DNA from 3 places in the Streptomyces sp. 2114.4 genome. Region 2 is predicted to be linked to each of the others. Evidence: riboswitches for the same ligand, from Rfam matches in the RefSeq annotation. Region 2 holds a riboswitch; each other region holds the start of a gene.
The links. A riboswitch is a leader RNA that binds a small molecule or an ion and turns the genes downstream of it on or off. The one in region 2 is predicted to bind thiamine pyrophosphate.
Positions count from the first base shown of each region.

Region 1: another riboswitch for thiamine pyrophosphate. It lies ahead of CFW40_RS26015 (thiamine ABC transporter substrate binding subunit); the one in region 2 lies ahead of thiC (phosphomethylpyrimidine synthase ThiC).
Region 3: another riboswitch for thiamine pyrophosphate. It lies ahead of thiO (glycine oxidase ThiO); the one in region 2 lies ahead of thiC (phosphomethylpyrimidine synthase ThiC).

Region 1 covers NZ_FYEY01000001.1:5,878,037-5,882,724, reverse strand. The annotation lists gene CFW40_RS26020 (iron ABC transporter permease) at 1-758, opposite strand, end outside; gene CFW40_RS26015 (thiamine ABC transporter substrate binding subunit) at 734-1,807, opposite strand; TPP riboswitch at 1,911-2,033, opposite strand; gene rlmN (23S rRNA (adenine(2503)-C(2))-methyltransferase RlmN) at 2,069-3,175, opposite strand; gene CFW40_RS26005 (hypothetical protein) at 3,255-3,533, opposite strand; gene CFW40_RS26000 (DUF4231 domain-containing protein) at 3,782-4,688, shown strand, end outside.
Region 2 covers NZ_FYEY01000001.1:4,133,267-4,137,954, reverse strand. The annotation lists gene CFW40_RS18145 (hypothetical protein) at 1-576, shown strand, start outside; gene thiC (phosphomethylpyrimidine synthase ThiC) at 747-2,531, opposite strand; TPP riboswitch at 2,525-2,681, opposite strand; gene CFW40_RS18135 (YibE/F family protein) at 2,703-4,151, shown strand; gene CFW40_RS18130 (SsgA family sporulation/cell division regulator) at 4,354-4,688, opposite strand, start outside.
Region 3 covers NZ_FYEY01000001.1:2,025,710-2,030,397, forward strand. The annotation lists gene metF (methylenetetrahydrofolate reductase [NAD(P)H]) at 1-344, opposite strand, end outside; gene thiE (thiamine phosphate synthase) at 511-1,245, opposite strand; gene CFW40_RS08810 (Rv2175c family DNA-binding protein) at 1,364-1,729, opposite strand; gene CFW40_RS08815 (NAD(P)/FAD-dependent oxidoreductase) at 1,857-3,098, opposite strand; TPP riboswitch at 3,254-3,366, shown strand; gene thiO (glycine oxidase ThiO) at 3,364-4,617, shown strand; gene thiS (sulfur carrier protein ThiS) at 4,614-4,688, shown strand, end outside.

The sequences.
Region 1 (4,688 bases), 1.7 Mb from region 2:
GTCGGCAGGTCCAGGAACTCCGCGGTCTGCCGGTAGATCTCCACCTCCAGCGTCGCGAAGGTGGGCCCGCCGAGAATCTGCACCACCCCGAAGGAGGTGAAGGTGAAGAGGAAGACCATGAGCGCGGCGGCCGCGACGGCGGGCCCCAGGGCGGGCAGGGTCACCCTCCGCCAGGCCGCCAGCCGTCCGGCCCCCAGCATCCGCGCCGCCTCTTCCTGACGCGGGTCGAGCTGGGCCCAGAGCCCGCCGACGGTCCGGACGACCACGGCGTAGTTGAAGAACACATGCGCGAGCAGGATCGCCCACACCGAGGTGTCCAGGCGCAGGCCCCAGAGCTGGTCCAGCAGTCCGCCCCGCCCGGCCAGCGCCAGGAAGGCCGAGCCGACGACGACGGTCGGCAGCACGAACGGCACCGCCACCACGGCCCGCAGCAATTGCTTGCCGGGGAAGTCGAACCGCGCGAAGACATAGGCACCCGGCAGCGCGATCAGCAGGGTCAGCCCCGTGGAGGCCGCCGCCTGCCAGACGGTGAACCACAGCACATGCACGATGTCCGGGTCACTCAGCACGGCACCGAACCGGCCGAGCTGCCACTGCCCGCCGTCCTTGAGCCCGCGTCCGACGATCGCCACCACCGGATAGGCGAAGAACAGCGCGAAGAAGGCCAGCGGCACCGCCATCAGGCCGAGCCGCGCCGCCGTTCCCCGTACGGGCCGCGGGCGCCGGCCGCGGGCTACTTCAGAACGAGCGAGGACCACTGCTTGATCCACTGTTCGCGGTTCTTGGTGATCGTCTCGGGCGGCAGCGTCGTGGGCTTGTCGATCTTCGTGCCGTACTTGGTGAACAGCTCCGGCACCGTGGCGTCCTCACGTGCCGGGTTGACGAACATCTGCAGCGGTACGTCCTCCTGGAACTTCTTGCTCAGCAAGAAGTCCAGCAGCGCCTTACCCCCCTTCTCGTTCTTCGCCCCCTTGAGCAGGGCGCCGAATTCGATCTGGCGGAAGCAGGTGCCCGTCGCGACGCCGGTCGGCGCCTCCTTGGGCGCGGGCTTCTTGCCCAGCACCTCGGCCGGCGGGCTGGAGGCGTAGGAGACCACCAGCGGCTTGTCGCCCTTGCGCTTGCCGGCCGCGGATCCCGTGAACCGCTCGTAGTAGGCCTGTTCCCAGCCGTCGACGACCTCGACGCCATTGGCCTTGAGCTTCTTCCAGTAGTTCTGCCAGCCGGCCGGCCCGTACTTCGCGATGGTGCCGAGCTGGAAGGCGAGCCCCGGGGAGGAGGTGGCGGAGTTCTCCGTCACGAGCATCCCCTTGTACCGGGGCTTGAGCAGATCCTCGAGGGTCTTGGGCGGCGGGGTCTTGTGTCGGGCGAAGTAGCCGCGGTCGTAGTTGACGCAGATGTCGCCGTAGTCGAGCGGGGTGACGCGGTGCTCGCCCTTGTCGAGCTGCAGCCCGGCCGGCACGTCCGCCAGCCCCTTGGCCCGGTACGGGCTGAAGAGCCCTTCGTGCAGCCCGCGCGAGAGCAGCGTGTTGTCGATACCGAAGAACACATCGCCCTGCGGATTGCCCTTGGAAAGGATCGCCTGGTTGACGGCCTTCCCGGCATCCCCGCCCTTGAGGATCCTGACCTTGTAGCCGCTCTCCTTCTCGAAGGCGCTCAGGACCGACTTGGAGACGTTGAACGAGTCATGGCTGACGAGCGTGACGGTCTTGGCGTCCGCGCCCCCGCCCGGGGCACCGCAGGCGGCCAGCGCCGACATGCCGACCGCGGCGGCGACCGCCGTGGCGGTGATTCTGCTCGTGGTGCTCACTGATTTCCTCCTGGCTGGCCAGGAAGAGACGCGGCCCCGCCCGGTGTCCACGGCCCTCGGCGTCCGAGGACGCAGGGAGCGGGCCCCGGGCGGGGCGCAACAGCATGAGTGACGACCGAACTTCCTACCCGGAATGACCCGGGCGAGGTTCAAGGGTCTGCGGGCACCGTAGAGGTCTACGACGCTTCCGCACTCTCAGCGCTGTGGCGCTCCCCTGTCGGATGTGGTGCATTTGTTCGATCACACAGTACCAGCGGGCGGTCAGCGTTCCGAGGCCGCGAGCTGGCCGCAGGCGCCGTCGATCTCCTGGCCGCGGGTGTCGCGGACGGTCACCGGTACGCCGTGCGCCTCGATGGCCTGGACGAACGCCCGCTCGTCCTCGGGGCGCGAGGCGGTCCACTTCGATCCGGGCGTCGGATTCAGCGGAATGAGGTTCACATGGACGCGCTTGCCCTTCAGCAGCCGTCCCAGCAGGTCACCGCGCCACGCCTGGTCGTTGATGTCCCGGATCAGCGCATACTCGATCGAGATCCGCCGCCCGGACTTCTCCGCGTACTCCCAGGCCGCGTCCAGCACCTCACGCACCTTCCAGCGCGTGTTGACGGGCACCAGGGTGTCGCGCAGCTCGTCATCGGGCGCATGCAGCGACACCGCCAGCCGGCACTTGAATCCTTCATCGGCGAACCGCAACATCGCCGGCACCAGCCCGACCGTCGAGACGGTGATACCCCGCTGGGACAGCCCCAGCCCATCGGGTTCGGGGTCGGTCAGCCGCCGGATCGCCCCGACCACCCGCTTGTAGTTGGCGAGCGGCTCGCCCATCCCCATGAAGACGATGTTCGACAGCCGCGCGGGCCCGCCCGGCACCTCGCCGTCGCGCAGCGCACGCATCCCGTCGACGATCTGGTGCACGATCTCGGCGGTCGACAGGTTACGGTCCAGGCCCGCCTGCCCCGTCGCGCAGAACGGGCAGTTCATTCCGCACCCGGCCTGCGAGGAGATGCACATGGTGACCCGGTCCGGGTAGCGCATCAGCACGGACTCGACGAGCGTGCCGTCGTGCATCTTCCACAGCGTCTTGCGCGTGGTGTCGTCGTCACACGAGATGTGCCGGACGACCTTCATCAGGTCCGGCAGCAGCTCGGCCGCCAGCTTCTCGCGCGCCGCCGCCGGGATGTCGGTCCACTGCGCCGGGTCGTGCGCATAGCGGGCGAAATAGTGCTGCGACAGCTGCTTGGCGCGAAACGGCTTCTCCCCGATCGCGGCCACCGCTTCGCGACGCTCGACGGGACTGAGATCGGCAAGGTGCCGCGGAGGCTTCTTGGCCCCGCGCGGCGCGACGAAAGTAAGTTCTCCGGGTACAGGCATGGTGCGTCCAGTGTGGCAGATCGTTTACGGGTGCCCAGGTCGGAGCGGTGAGCGGGCGGTCACCCGCTGTGGTCCTCTGTCATGGGTGGCCGGCCGCGTCATCGATCCGGACGGCAAGAGCCCCCAGGAAACCACCAAGATCGGCGTTGTCCCACGCGGCGGCATTGGCGACATGGTCACGGCGCAGGGAGCGAACACATGACGCCGGCGCTTCTTTGCTGTCACGCGCTTTTCTGCTGCCGTTCGCAGCCGTTTCCTGCCATTCGCAGCCGTTGATATCAGTAGTGGATGTCAGCGGCCCGAGGGAGTCGCGTTCCGTCTCGGCGTTACCGCCGTAGAAGATCAACTGATCAGCCACGTCGCCGACTTTCGGCACGGAGACGACCCGGGGACAGCTTCCCGGGTGCCGGCGTTCCTGAGACTCCGGGGCTGCCGACCAGTTAGAGGCGGCACACCCTGACGGCCTGGCCCATCCTGTACGCGCCACTCCTGGAACGAGACGGGCGGGCCGACCTCCCACGAGGGCGAGCAGGATTTCTGCCGCGGCAGCATCAACTGGTCGGCTAGCATGGCACGTTGACTGTCCTACCTACTCAAGGAAGCCTGATGACCGGTCCCGGCAGCGACAGCTTCACCTGGCATCAGCTTCCGCCCTTTTTCCGAGATGCCGACACAGGCTCCATTCGTTCGAAGCGCCGCTATTTCGGCCAACTCCGCCTGACGCTCCTTCTGTTATTCCTGGCGGCAGCCGTCGGCACCACAACGCTCAAATTCAGCAGTAACGGGACCGACTGGGCGGGACTTGCCGCCTCCTTGGCTTTCATTTCCTCCATCTTGGTTCGGCTCTACATCGTGGAGCAACGAGATGAGCGGCGCTGGTACGAGTGCCGGGCCGCCGCCGAATCATGCAAGACGCTTGCTTGGCGCTACGCGGTGTGCGGAGAGCCCTTCCCTGAATCCATGCCGGCAGTCGAGGCCCGGCGCCTCTTCATCAACAGACTCCGAGAGATCAGCCTCGGCCTCGATATCGTCGATGTGTCTGCCGGACTCGACGTCAACGAGGCGATGGAACGCTGCCGTGCCGCCGGCAGAGACGAGCGGATCGCGACCTACAAAAGCAATCGCCTGATGGAACAAGTCGAGTGGTACGCACGGATGGCCAAACTGCGAGACAAGCAGTCCCGTACCTGGCGGAGTGTTGCTCTTGCTGGGGAAATGATCGGCGTCGTCGCCGGTGCGGTGAAGGCATACGGCGTGGTTTCCATCGATTTGCTCGGTGTGGTCAGTGCGGGAGTTGCCGGCATCACCGCATGGTTCCAGGCACAGCGACTGGAGACAGAAGCCTCTGCATACAGCCTGACCGCGCGGGAGATCAGGCACATCCTCTCTCTCACGGATGAATCTGCGGACGCGGAGTCCTGGGGAAAATTCGTCGACCAGGCGGAAGCCGCAATCTCGCGAGAGCACACCATGTGGGCATCGGGTCGCACGGGCAACGTGGGGCTGACAGGCT
Region 2 (4,688 bases):
ACCGCCATGGCCCCGGGCGAGGCCGAAACCGCCGGCGCCGGGCTCACCGCCATGGTCGCCGTCCTCGCGCCCGTCCTCGCCGGGATCGCCGCGGTGCTCTTCCTCCTCATCGGTTATGTGCTGCGCGCCATCAGCCCCGACAAGTCCTTGGCGCAGCCACTGATCAACGTCGGCTGGATCTTCGCGGCACTGACCGCCGCGGGGACCCTTGTCGCGATGGCCGGACTCCTCATCACCGCGGTGCGCAACGGCTCGTCCCCCCAGGTCGCCAGAGCCGACGAACTGGGCGAGGCGCTGGACGACGCCCGTGAGGTGTGGCGCCGCGCCCTCCTGGAGCGCGGTGTGCTGCCCTTTCTCCGTGAGGCCCTGGCCGACCCCACGGCCACTCCGGACGACGACCCGGTCCGCTATGTCCCGCGTCGCACCCCACCACCCGAGAGGCGGATCCCCACCCTCGGCTACACCCGCCCCGAGTTCACCAGCCCCGACAGCGGCTCCTCGGGTTCCCGCCCGCGCTACTCCAGCCCGGACTTCACCAGCCCGGATTACGGGGGACCGGACCACCGGACGGATTAGGGGGTGGCGGGCCGGCGCCCTGAGGGGCACCGGAGGGCGCGCATCGCCGCACCGTGGGCAGGCGGAAGGCCCCCGCCTTGCGGTGGGGGCCTTCTTCCAGAGGCGGCCGAAGGAGCGACGTCCGGGGGGCCGAAGGAGCGAGGACCGAGGGAACGCCGTCCGAAGGCGGGCTACTCCGCGAGTGGCAGATATACGCGGTTGCCCGCGGCCGCGAACTCCTTCGACTTCTCGGCCATTCCGGCCTCGGGGTCGATCGCCAGATCACCCCCGTGTTCACGGCGGATGTCCTGGCTGATCTTCATCGAGCAGAACTTCGGGCCGCACATCGAGCAGAAGTGGGCCGTCTTCGCCGGCTCGGCGGGCAGCGTTTCGTCGTGGAAGGCGCGGGCCGTGTCCGGGTCGAGGGCCAGGTTGAACTGGTCCTCCCAGCGGAACTCGAAGCGGGCATCGGAGAGCGCGTCATCCCATTCCTGGGCGCCCGGGTGCCCCTTGGCCAGGTCTGCCGCATGAGCCGCGATCTTGTACGTGATGACGCCGGTCTTGACGTCGTCGCGGTCCGGGAGGCCCAGATGCTCCTTGGGCGTGACGTAGCAGAGCATGGCGGTGCCCCACCACGCGATCATCGCCGCTCCGATACCGGAGGTGATGTGGTCGTAGGCGGGGGCGATATCGGTGGTCAGCGGGCCGAGCGTGTAGAACGGGGCCTCCTCGCAAATCTCCTGCTGGAGGTCGATGTTCTCCTTGATCTTGTGCATCGGGACGTGTCCCGGGCCCTCGATCATCGTCTGCACGCCATGCCGCTTGGCGATGGTGTTCAGCTCACCGAGCGTCCGCAGCTCCGCGAACTGCGCCTCGTCGTTGGCGTCCGCGATGGACCCGGGGCGCAGGCCGTCACCGAGCGAGTAGGTGACGTCGTACGAGGCAAGGATTTCGCAGAGCTCCTCGAAGTGCGTGTAGAGGAACGACTCCTTGTGGTGTGCCAGGCACCAGGCCGCCATGATCGAGCCGCCGCGCGAGACGATGCCGGTCTTACGGCGGGCCGTCAGGGGCACGTAACGGAGCAGCACACCGGCGTGCACCGTCATGTAGTCGACGCCCTGTTCGGCCTGCTCGATGACGGTGTCCTTGTAGATCTCCCAGGTCAGCTCCTCGGCCTTGCCGTCGACCTTCTCCAGCGCCTGGTAGAGGGGCACGGTGCCGATGGGGACGGGGGAGTTGCGCAGCACCCACTCGCGGGTGGTGTGGATATTGCGCCCGGTGGAGAGGTCCATGACCGTGTCGGCGCCCCAGCGAGTCGCCCAGGTCATCTTCTCCACCTCCTCCTCGATGGAGGAAGTGACCGCCGAATTACCGATGTTGGCATTCACCTTCACCAGGAAGTTCTTGCCGATGATCATCGGCTCGATCTCCGGGTGGTTGATGTTCGACGGCAGCACCGCGCGTCCGGCCGCGATCTCGTCGCGGACGAATTCGGGGGTGACGTTCTCACGGAGGGCGACATACTCCATCTCTGCGGTGATCTCGCCGCGCTGCGCATAGGCGAGCTGGGTGACCGCGGCGCCGTCACGGCCGCGACGCGGCTGGCGGGGGCGGCCTGGGAAGACCGCGTCGAGGTTCTTGAGCCCGCCGCGCGGCGAGGTGTGTTTGAGGCCGTCGTCCTCGGGCCGCGGGGGGCGCCCCGCGTACTCCTCGGTGTCGCCGCGGGCGATGATCCAGTTCTCCCGCAGCGGCGCCAGACCACGACGGACGTCGGTATCGATCTGCGGATCGGTGTACGGCCCTGACGTGTCGTAGAGCGTCACGTCCTTGCCGTTGGTGAGGTGCACCCGCCGGACCGGGACCCGAACATCCGGGCGCGATCCGGAGACATAGCCCTTGTGCCAGCCGATCTGCGGCTCACTGCTGCCGCCGGCACCGTTTCCGTTTTCGGGCGTGCGTGCATCCTGCAGAGTCATGAGACCCAACTCCCTACGCCGGCATTACCCGGTAACAGGTTCAGCGGTCGACGCAGCGGATTTCGTCCATGGGCGTTTCACGTGAAACGCCGCCGGGACGAAGGTCAGCGCCCTCTCAGCCCGGTGCTCCGAGCTCCCGCGATTGCAAAGGTGGCACCACGGTAGCGGCCGATGCGCCGGAGTGAACAGGGGGCCCCGAGTTCTTGCAATGATCGGGCGGTGAGCACTCACGAGTCCCGCCACCCTGCCGCCGTGCACTCACACGCGCACGGCCATGGCCCTGCCGCGCCCGTCTCCCGGCATCTGCGCCAGGTCATCGCGGCCGTACTGATCCCCTTTGCCGCCGCGGTGGCGGTCGGTCTGGTCGTGCTCTGGCCAGGCGGCGCGCCTCCCCACAAGCCGTCCGGTGTCGGCTTCGACCAGCCCACGGAGCAGGCCCGAGTCGTCAAAGTGGCGGAGGTGAACTGCGCGGACGTCCATGCCGAGCAGCAGCCCCCCTCTCCGACAGGACAGCCACCGGCCGGGGGAGAGACCAAGGGCAAGCCCTGTCAGCAGGCGACGATCAAGGTCACCACGGGAGAGAACGCCGGACGCACCTTCCAGGCGGTGGTGACGCCGGACGCCCTGCGGCACTACACCACCGGCCAGGAGGTGGTGGTGGCGTACTCCCCCAAGGCGCCGAAGGATTTGCAGTATGCGGTCAGCGATGTCGACCGGACCGTCCCGATGTGGGTACTGGCCGCCCTCTTCGCGTGCGCGGTGGTGATCGTCGGCCGACTGCGTGGAGTACTGGCACTGGTGGCGCTGGCGGCCAGCTTTGTGGTCCTGACGCTGTTCATCCTCCCGGCGATCCTGCAGGGTTCCAACCCGCTGGTGGTGGCAGTGGTCGGGGGAAGCGCGATCATGCTGATCGCGCTGTATCTGTGCCATGGCCTGACGGCCCGTACGTCGGTGGCCGTACTCGGCACGCTCGCCTCGCTGCTGCTGATCGGGCTGCTCGGGTCGGTGTTCATCAACTGGGCGCTGCTGACCGGCAATACGGACGATACGACGGGGCTGGTGCACGGCCTGTACCCCGACATCGAGATCCGCGGCCTGCTGCTCGCCGGGATCATCATCGGGTCGCTGGGTGTGCTCGACGATGTGACGGTGACGCAGACCGCCGCGGTCTGGGAACTCAAGGAGGCCGACCCGTCGGCCGGCTGGCGCAAGCTCTACGGCGCCGCGATGCGGATCGGCCGGGACCACATCGCGTCCGTCGTCAACACCCTTGTGCTGGCCTACGCGGGCGCCGCACTGCCCTTGCTTTTGCTGTTCTCGATCGCACAGAGCAGTGTCGGCACGGTTGCCACGAGCGAAGTGGTCGCGGAGGAGGTCATCCGCACCCTCGTGGGCAGCATCGGGCTGGTTGCCGCAGTGCCGCTGACGACGTTGCTGGCGGCACTGGTGGTCTCGGCGGACCGGAAGGGGCCGGGCACGCCGGGCGGCGACGGCGGGCCCGGAGCCGTCCGGCAATCCGGGGCGGATTCCGGGGCCGTGGTGGGCGCCGGCAAGCCGACGGGCGCCACGGAGAGCCGCACGAGCCGTCGCGGGGGACGCGGCAGGCGCCGTAAGCGGTGACGGGACGCAGGGACGGCTTCCGCCCCCTCCTCGGGCCGGTGCCGCGAGAGGTGCGGATGCGGACGGACTGACGGGCCGGCGGCTGGAGCACGGTGACAGGCAGGCGGCACGGACGGGCGGTACGGACAGGGGGAGGCACCGGGTATGCGGGTGGACCGGCGTACCCGTGGGGCGTCGGCGTGGACGGCGCGACCGGGGCGGGTCAGCCGGCCGGTGCCTCCGTGAGGATCCGGTCCAGTACGGCCTCCAGGGTGTCGCAGACCTCTTCCTTGCCCAGAGGTACGAGCCGGTCCGTACGGTCGAGGAAGGCGACCAGCGGAGCCGCGCTGACCCGGAACAGCGCGCGTTCGGCGCCGACTTGAAGGCTGATGAAGACATCACTGAGGTGCGCGGGGGAGGCCGGCTCGATACGCACATCCCCCTCACCGGACGGCCGGCTCAGCCCGTCCAGCAGTAGCTCTCGACCGAACGCCCAGGTCACGGGCGCGTCGCCGGGCAGATCGAAGGTGAGGCGGACGGCGTACGGATCGGCGCTGG
Region 3 (4,688 bases), 2.1 Mb from region 2:
TTGCGGATCCCGGCGTCGGCGTACTGGCCGATGATGTTGCGCAGATCGGCCGTGGAGTGGTTGACCGCGGTGAGGTGGGCGACCGGGGTCAGGGTGGTGTCGGTGGCGATGCGCTCGGTGGCGCGCACCGTGCCGTCACGGGAGGTGCCGCCGGCGCCGTACGTCACGGAGACGAACGTCGGCGAGACGGCCTCGATGCGGCGAATGGCGTTCCACAGGGTCCGTTCGCCCTTCTCCGTCTTGGGGGCGGCGAACTCGAAAGAATACGACTGCTTGCCGGAAGCAAGCAGGTCGCGCACCGTGCGTGCGCGATCAGTCCTGGTGGAAGCTGTACCTAGGGCCATACCGGCAGGTTAACCACCGGCCGGGCCCACACCAACCGCGTCGGGCGTAATGCCTGGTTGGCCGGGTTGATGTCCACTGGGTGGACATTTTCCGGTCGCCCGGAGGTCAGGAAACCGCCCGGCTCCCGACACCGCGCACAGCGACGCCGGTCACCCGGTCACCCGGTCACCCGCCACTCGCGCACCCGGCCTCGCGGACCGGACGCGACGGCGCCAAGGCATGCGGGGCGTCCAGGGCATCCGGGGCATCCGGGGCGTCCCAGGTCCGGATGCGCCGGGCCAGCGCGGCGGCCGCCGCTCCCGGATCGTCCGCCTCCGTGAGGGCGCGGACCACCACGATCCGGCGGGCGCCCGCCTGCAACACCTCGTCCAGATTCCGGGCGTCGATCCCGCCGATCGCGAACCAGGGGCGCTCGGGGGCGCGGGCCGCGGCGTAACGGACCAGGTCGAGGCCGGGGGCGTGACGGCCGGGCTTGGTGGGGGTCGGCCAGCACGGGCCCGTGCAGAAGTAGTCCACACCGGGTTCGGTGAGCGCGGCGTCCACCTCGGCCTCGGCGTGCGTGGAGCGGCCTATGAGGACGTCCGGGCCCAGCAGGGCGCGGGCGGCCGGGACCGGCAGATCGCCCTGCCCGAGATGCAGGACCTCGCTGCCCGCCGCATGGGCGACATCGGCGCGGTCGTTGACCGCGAGCAGCTTGCCGTGCCGCCGGCAGGCGTCCGCGAAGACCTCCAGCTGCCGCAGCTCCTCGCCGGCCTCCATGCCCTTGTCCCGCAGCTGGACGATGTCCACACCCGAGGAGAGCACCGCGTCCAGGAACTGCGGGAGATCGCCCTGGCGCCGGCGGGCGTCCGTGCAGAGATAGAGCCGGGCATCGGACAGAGCCGGGCGTGCGGTGGTCATCGGGCGGCTTCCCCCCAGGTCGGGGGCGTACGGTCCGGGCCTTCCGGTCCGTACGCCCCGCGGGTGCGGTTACGGGTGCTGGCGCGGCTGCCGGCGCAGTGCGGGCCGCGTCATGGCGTCAGACGGCGAGCGCCTGGGCCCGGCGCTTCACCTCCGTACCGCGATTCTCGCGCAGCGCCTGGGCGGGCGTGCCGGGCAGGGTCTCATCCGGGGTGAACAGCCACTCCAGCATCTCCTCGTCGGTGAAACCGTCGTCCTTGAGGAGGGTGAGGGTGCCGACGAGGCCCTTGACCACCTTGTCGTCCTTGATGAAATCGGCGGGCACGTGCAGCGCCCGGTTCTCGCCGCGGCGCACCGCGATCAGCTGGCCCTCCTTGACCAGCTGCCGGACCCGCGTCACCTCGACGCCGAGCTGTTCGGCGATGTCGGGGAGGGTGAGCCAGGCGGGGACGAGTCCATCGATGTTTGCGTCAATCTCGGTCACAGGACAAGCCTGCCACCTCCCACTGACAGCCGGTAGCCGGGCATCGCCATCAGAGGCCCGCTGCACACCGGAGGGTGACGGCCGGCGCCCGGCCGGCCACCGTCGGTCACCGCGCTCCGGCGCCCGGCTACAGCGCCGCGGCCTTCAGCGGCACCGACGCATTCGCGGCCCGCTCCCGGTCCAGGGCGACGCCCCGCTCGATCAGCTTGCGCCCCTGTGCGAGGTCCCGGGGCCGCCCGACGGCCAGCAGCGCGACGAGCCGTCCGTCCCGCAGCCAGATCACCGACCAGGCGGCCCCGGCCGGGTCACCGCGCCAGACCAGCTCGTCGGCGTCCCCGTGGTGCCCCACGTACTGCACGAACCGGCCGAACTGCTCCGACCAGAAGTACGGGACGGGGTCGTAGACCACCCCTTCCGCTTCGCCGCGGGCGATGTTCTCGGCGACCGTGCGCGGGCCCTGGAGGGCGTTGTCCCAGTGGTGGATCAGCAGGCGGGCGCCGTAGCGGGCCGACGGGAAGGAGGCGCAGTCACCGACCGCGTAGACATCGGGCACGGAGGTGCGCAGCTGCTCGTCGGCCAGTACGGAGCCGTCCCGCGGCGAGAGCTCGACGCCCGAGCCGGCCAGCCAGCCGGTCGCGGGGCGGGCGCCGATCCCGATGACCACCGCGTCCGCGGGCAGCACCGTGCCGTCGTCGAGGGTGACCGCGCCCGCCGTGACGGAGGCGACGTGGGCCCCGGTGCGCAGCTCGGCGCCCGCGGCCGCGTACCAGCCGGTCATATGGGCGGCGACCTCGGCGGGCAGCGCACCGGCCAGCGGGCGGTCGGCGGCCTCGACGACGGTGACCGCGCAGCCCGCCTCGCGCGCCGCGGTCGCGAACTCGGCGCCGATCCAGCCGGCCCCGACGACCACGATCTCGTGCTGGGCGGCGAGCACCGGCCGCAGCCGCTCGGCGTCGTCCAGGGTGCGCAGCAGATGGACGCCGGGCAGTCCCTCGCTGCCGGGCAGCACGACCGGTTCGGCGCCGGTCGCCAGGACCGCGTAGTCGTAGGGGACCGGGCCCTCGGCCGTCTCGATCACACGGGAGTCCGGCACCAGCCCGGTGACCGGGCGGCTGAGGTGGAGGGTGATGCCGAGCGCTGCGAAGTCGACGTCGAAGGCGGAGCCCTCGGCTTTGCCCAGGAGTACCGCCTTGGACAGCGGCGGACGGTCGTAGGGCCGGTGGGGCTCGTCGCCGAGGAGCGTGATCGCGCCGGGCCAGCCGTGTTCGCGCAGGGCGACCGCGGTCTGCACACCCGCGATTCCGGCGCCGGCGATCACGACGTGCGGCGTGCGGTCAGGGGCCTGGGAGGACTTGCTCTGCTCGCTCACCCGATCACTCTAGGACGGGGTGTGAGGCGGCTCGCAGCAGCGCGCAAGGAGATCTCTGACACAGCGTCACCGTCCGGGCGGCCCGGGGCGCGGCCCCCGGGAGGCCGGGGGCGCTGTCTTACCGTGCCTCGCGGCCTCGTATTAGGGTGACGGATACACGCACTCGCGGGAGCCCGGACGCACCGGGCTGAGAGGGAGGCTGGCCGGCCTCCGACCGTACGAACCTGATCCGGGTCATGCCGGCGAAGGGAGGGGCTGGACGCCCATGCACGCAACCGCCACATGCTCACGACCCACCCCGCGGAGCCCTGATGTGCTGGTCATCGGCGGCGGCATCATCGGTCTGGTCACGGCCTGGAGGGCGGCCGTCCGCGGGCTGAGCGCCGCGGTGGCCGACCCCTCGCCCGGGGGCGGCGCCGCCCGGGTCGCGGCCGGGATGCTGGCCGCGGTCACCGAGCTCCACTACGGCGAGCAGACCCTGCTGGGCCTCAACCTCGCCTCCGCCCGGCGCTACCCCCGCTTCGTCGAGGAGCTGGAGGAGGCCGCGGGACTGCCCGTCGGCTACCGGCGGTGCGGCACCCTGGCCGTCGCGCTGGACGCCGACGACCGCGCCCACCTGCGCGACCTGCACGCCCTGCAGACCCGCTCGGGGCTGGAGTCGCAGTGGCTCACGGGGCGCGAGTGCCGGCGGCTGGAGCCGATGCTGGCCCCCGGGGTGCGCGGCGGTCTGCGGGTGGACGGCGACCACCAGGTCGATCCGCGCCGGCTGGCGAGCGCACTGGCGACCGCCTGCGAGCGCTCCGGGGTGGCCTTCCACCGGAGCCGGGCCGTACGGCTGACGGTCGACGGCGGCCGGGCCGCCGGCGCCGAACTCGCCGACGGCACCCGGATCGCGGCCGGCCAGGTCGTGCTGGCCGCGGGGAGCTGGAGCGGCCGGCTCGACGGCGTGCCCGACGAGATCCTGCCGCGGGTGCGCCCCGTCAAGGGCCAGGTACTGCGGCTGCGGCTGCCGGAGATGCCCGCCGGCAGCCCCGCCTTCCTCTCCCGCACCGTACGGGCGGTCGTCCGCGGCGGCCCGCTCTACCTGGTCCCGCGCGAGAGCGGCGAACTGGTCGTCGGCGCCACCAGCGAGGAGCTGGGCTGGGACACCACCGTGACCGCCGGCGGGGTCTACGAGCTGCTGCGCGACGCCCACGAGCTGGTCCCCGGCATCACCGAGCTCCCGCTCGTCGAGACCTGCGCCGGACTGCGCCCCGGCTCCCCCGACAACGCCCCGATGCTCGGGCCGACCGCACTGCCCGGCCTCCACCTCGCCACCGGCCACTTCCGCAACGGAGTGCTGCTCACCCCCGTCACCGGTGACGCGATGGCCGAGGTACTGGCCACCGGCCTCCTTCCCGAAGAGGCCCGCCCCTTCTCCCCCGCGCGCTTCTCCCCCACGCCGGAACGGTCCGGGGAGACCCCGAGCGCCGCGCCGGGAACCGAGCGCACCCGTGCCCCACAGGAGCAGCCCGTATGAACGCCGCCCCACCCGCCCCCACCGTCTCGGTGTCCGTCAACGGGGAGCCCCGTGAGGTCCCCGCCGGCCTG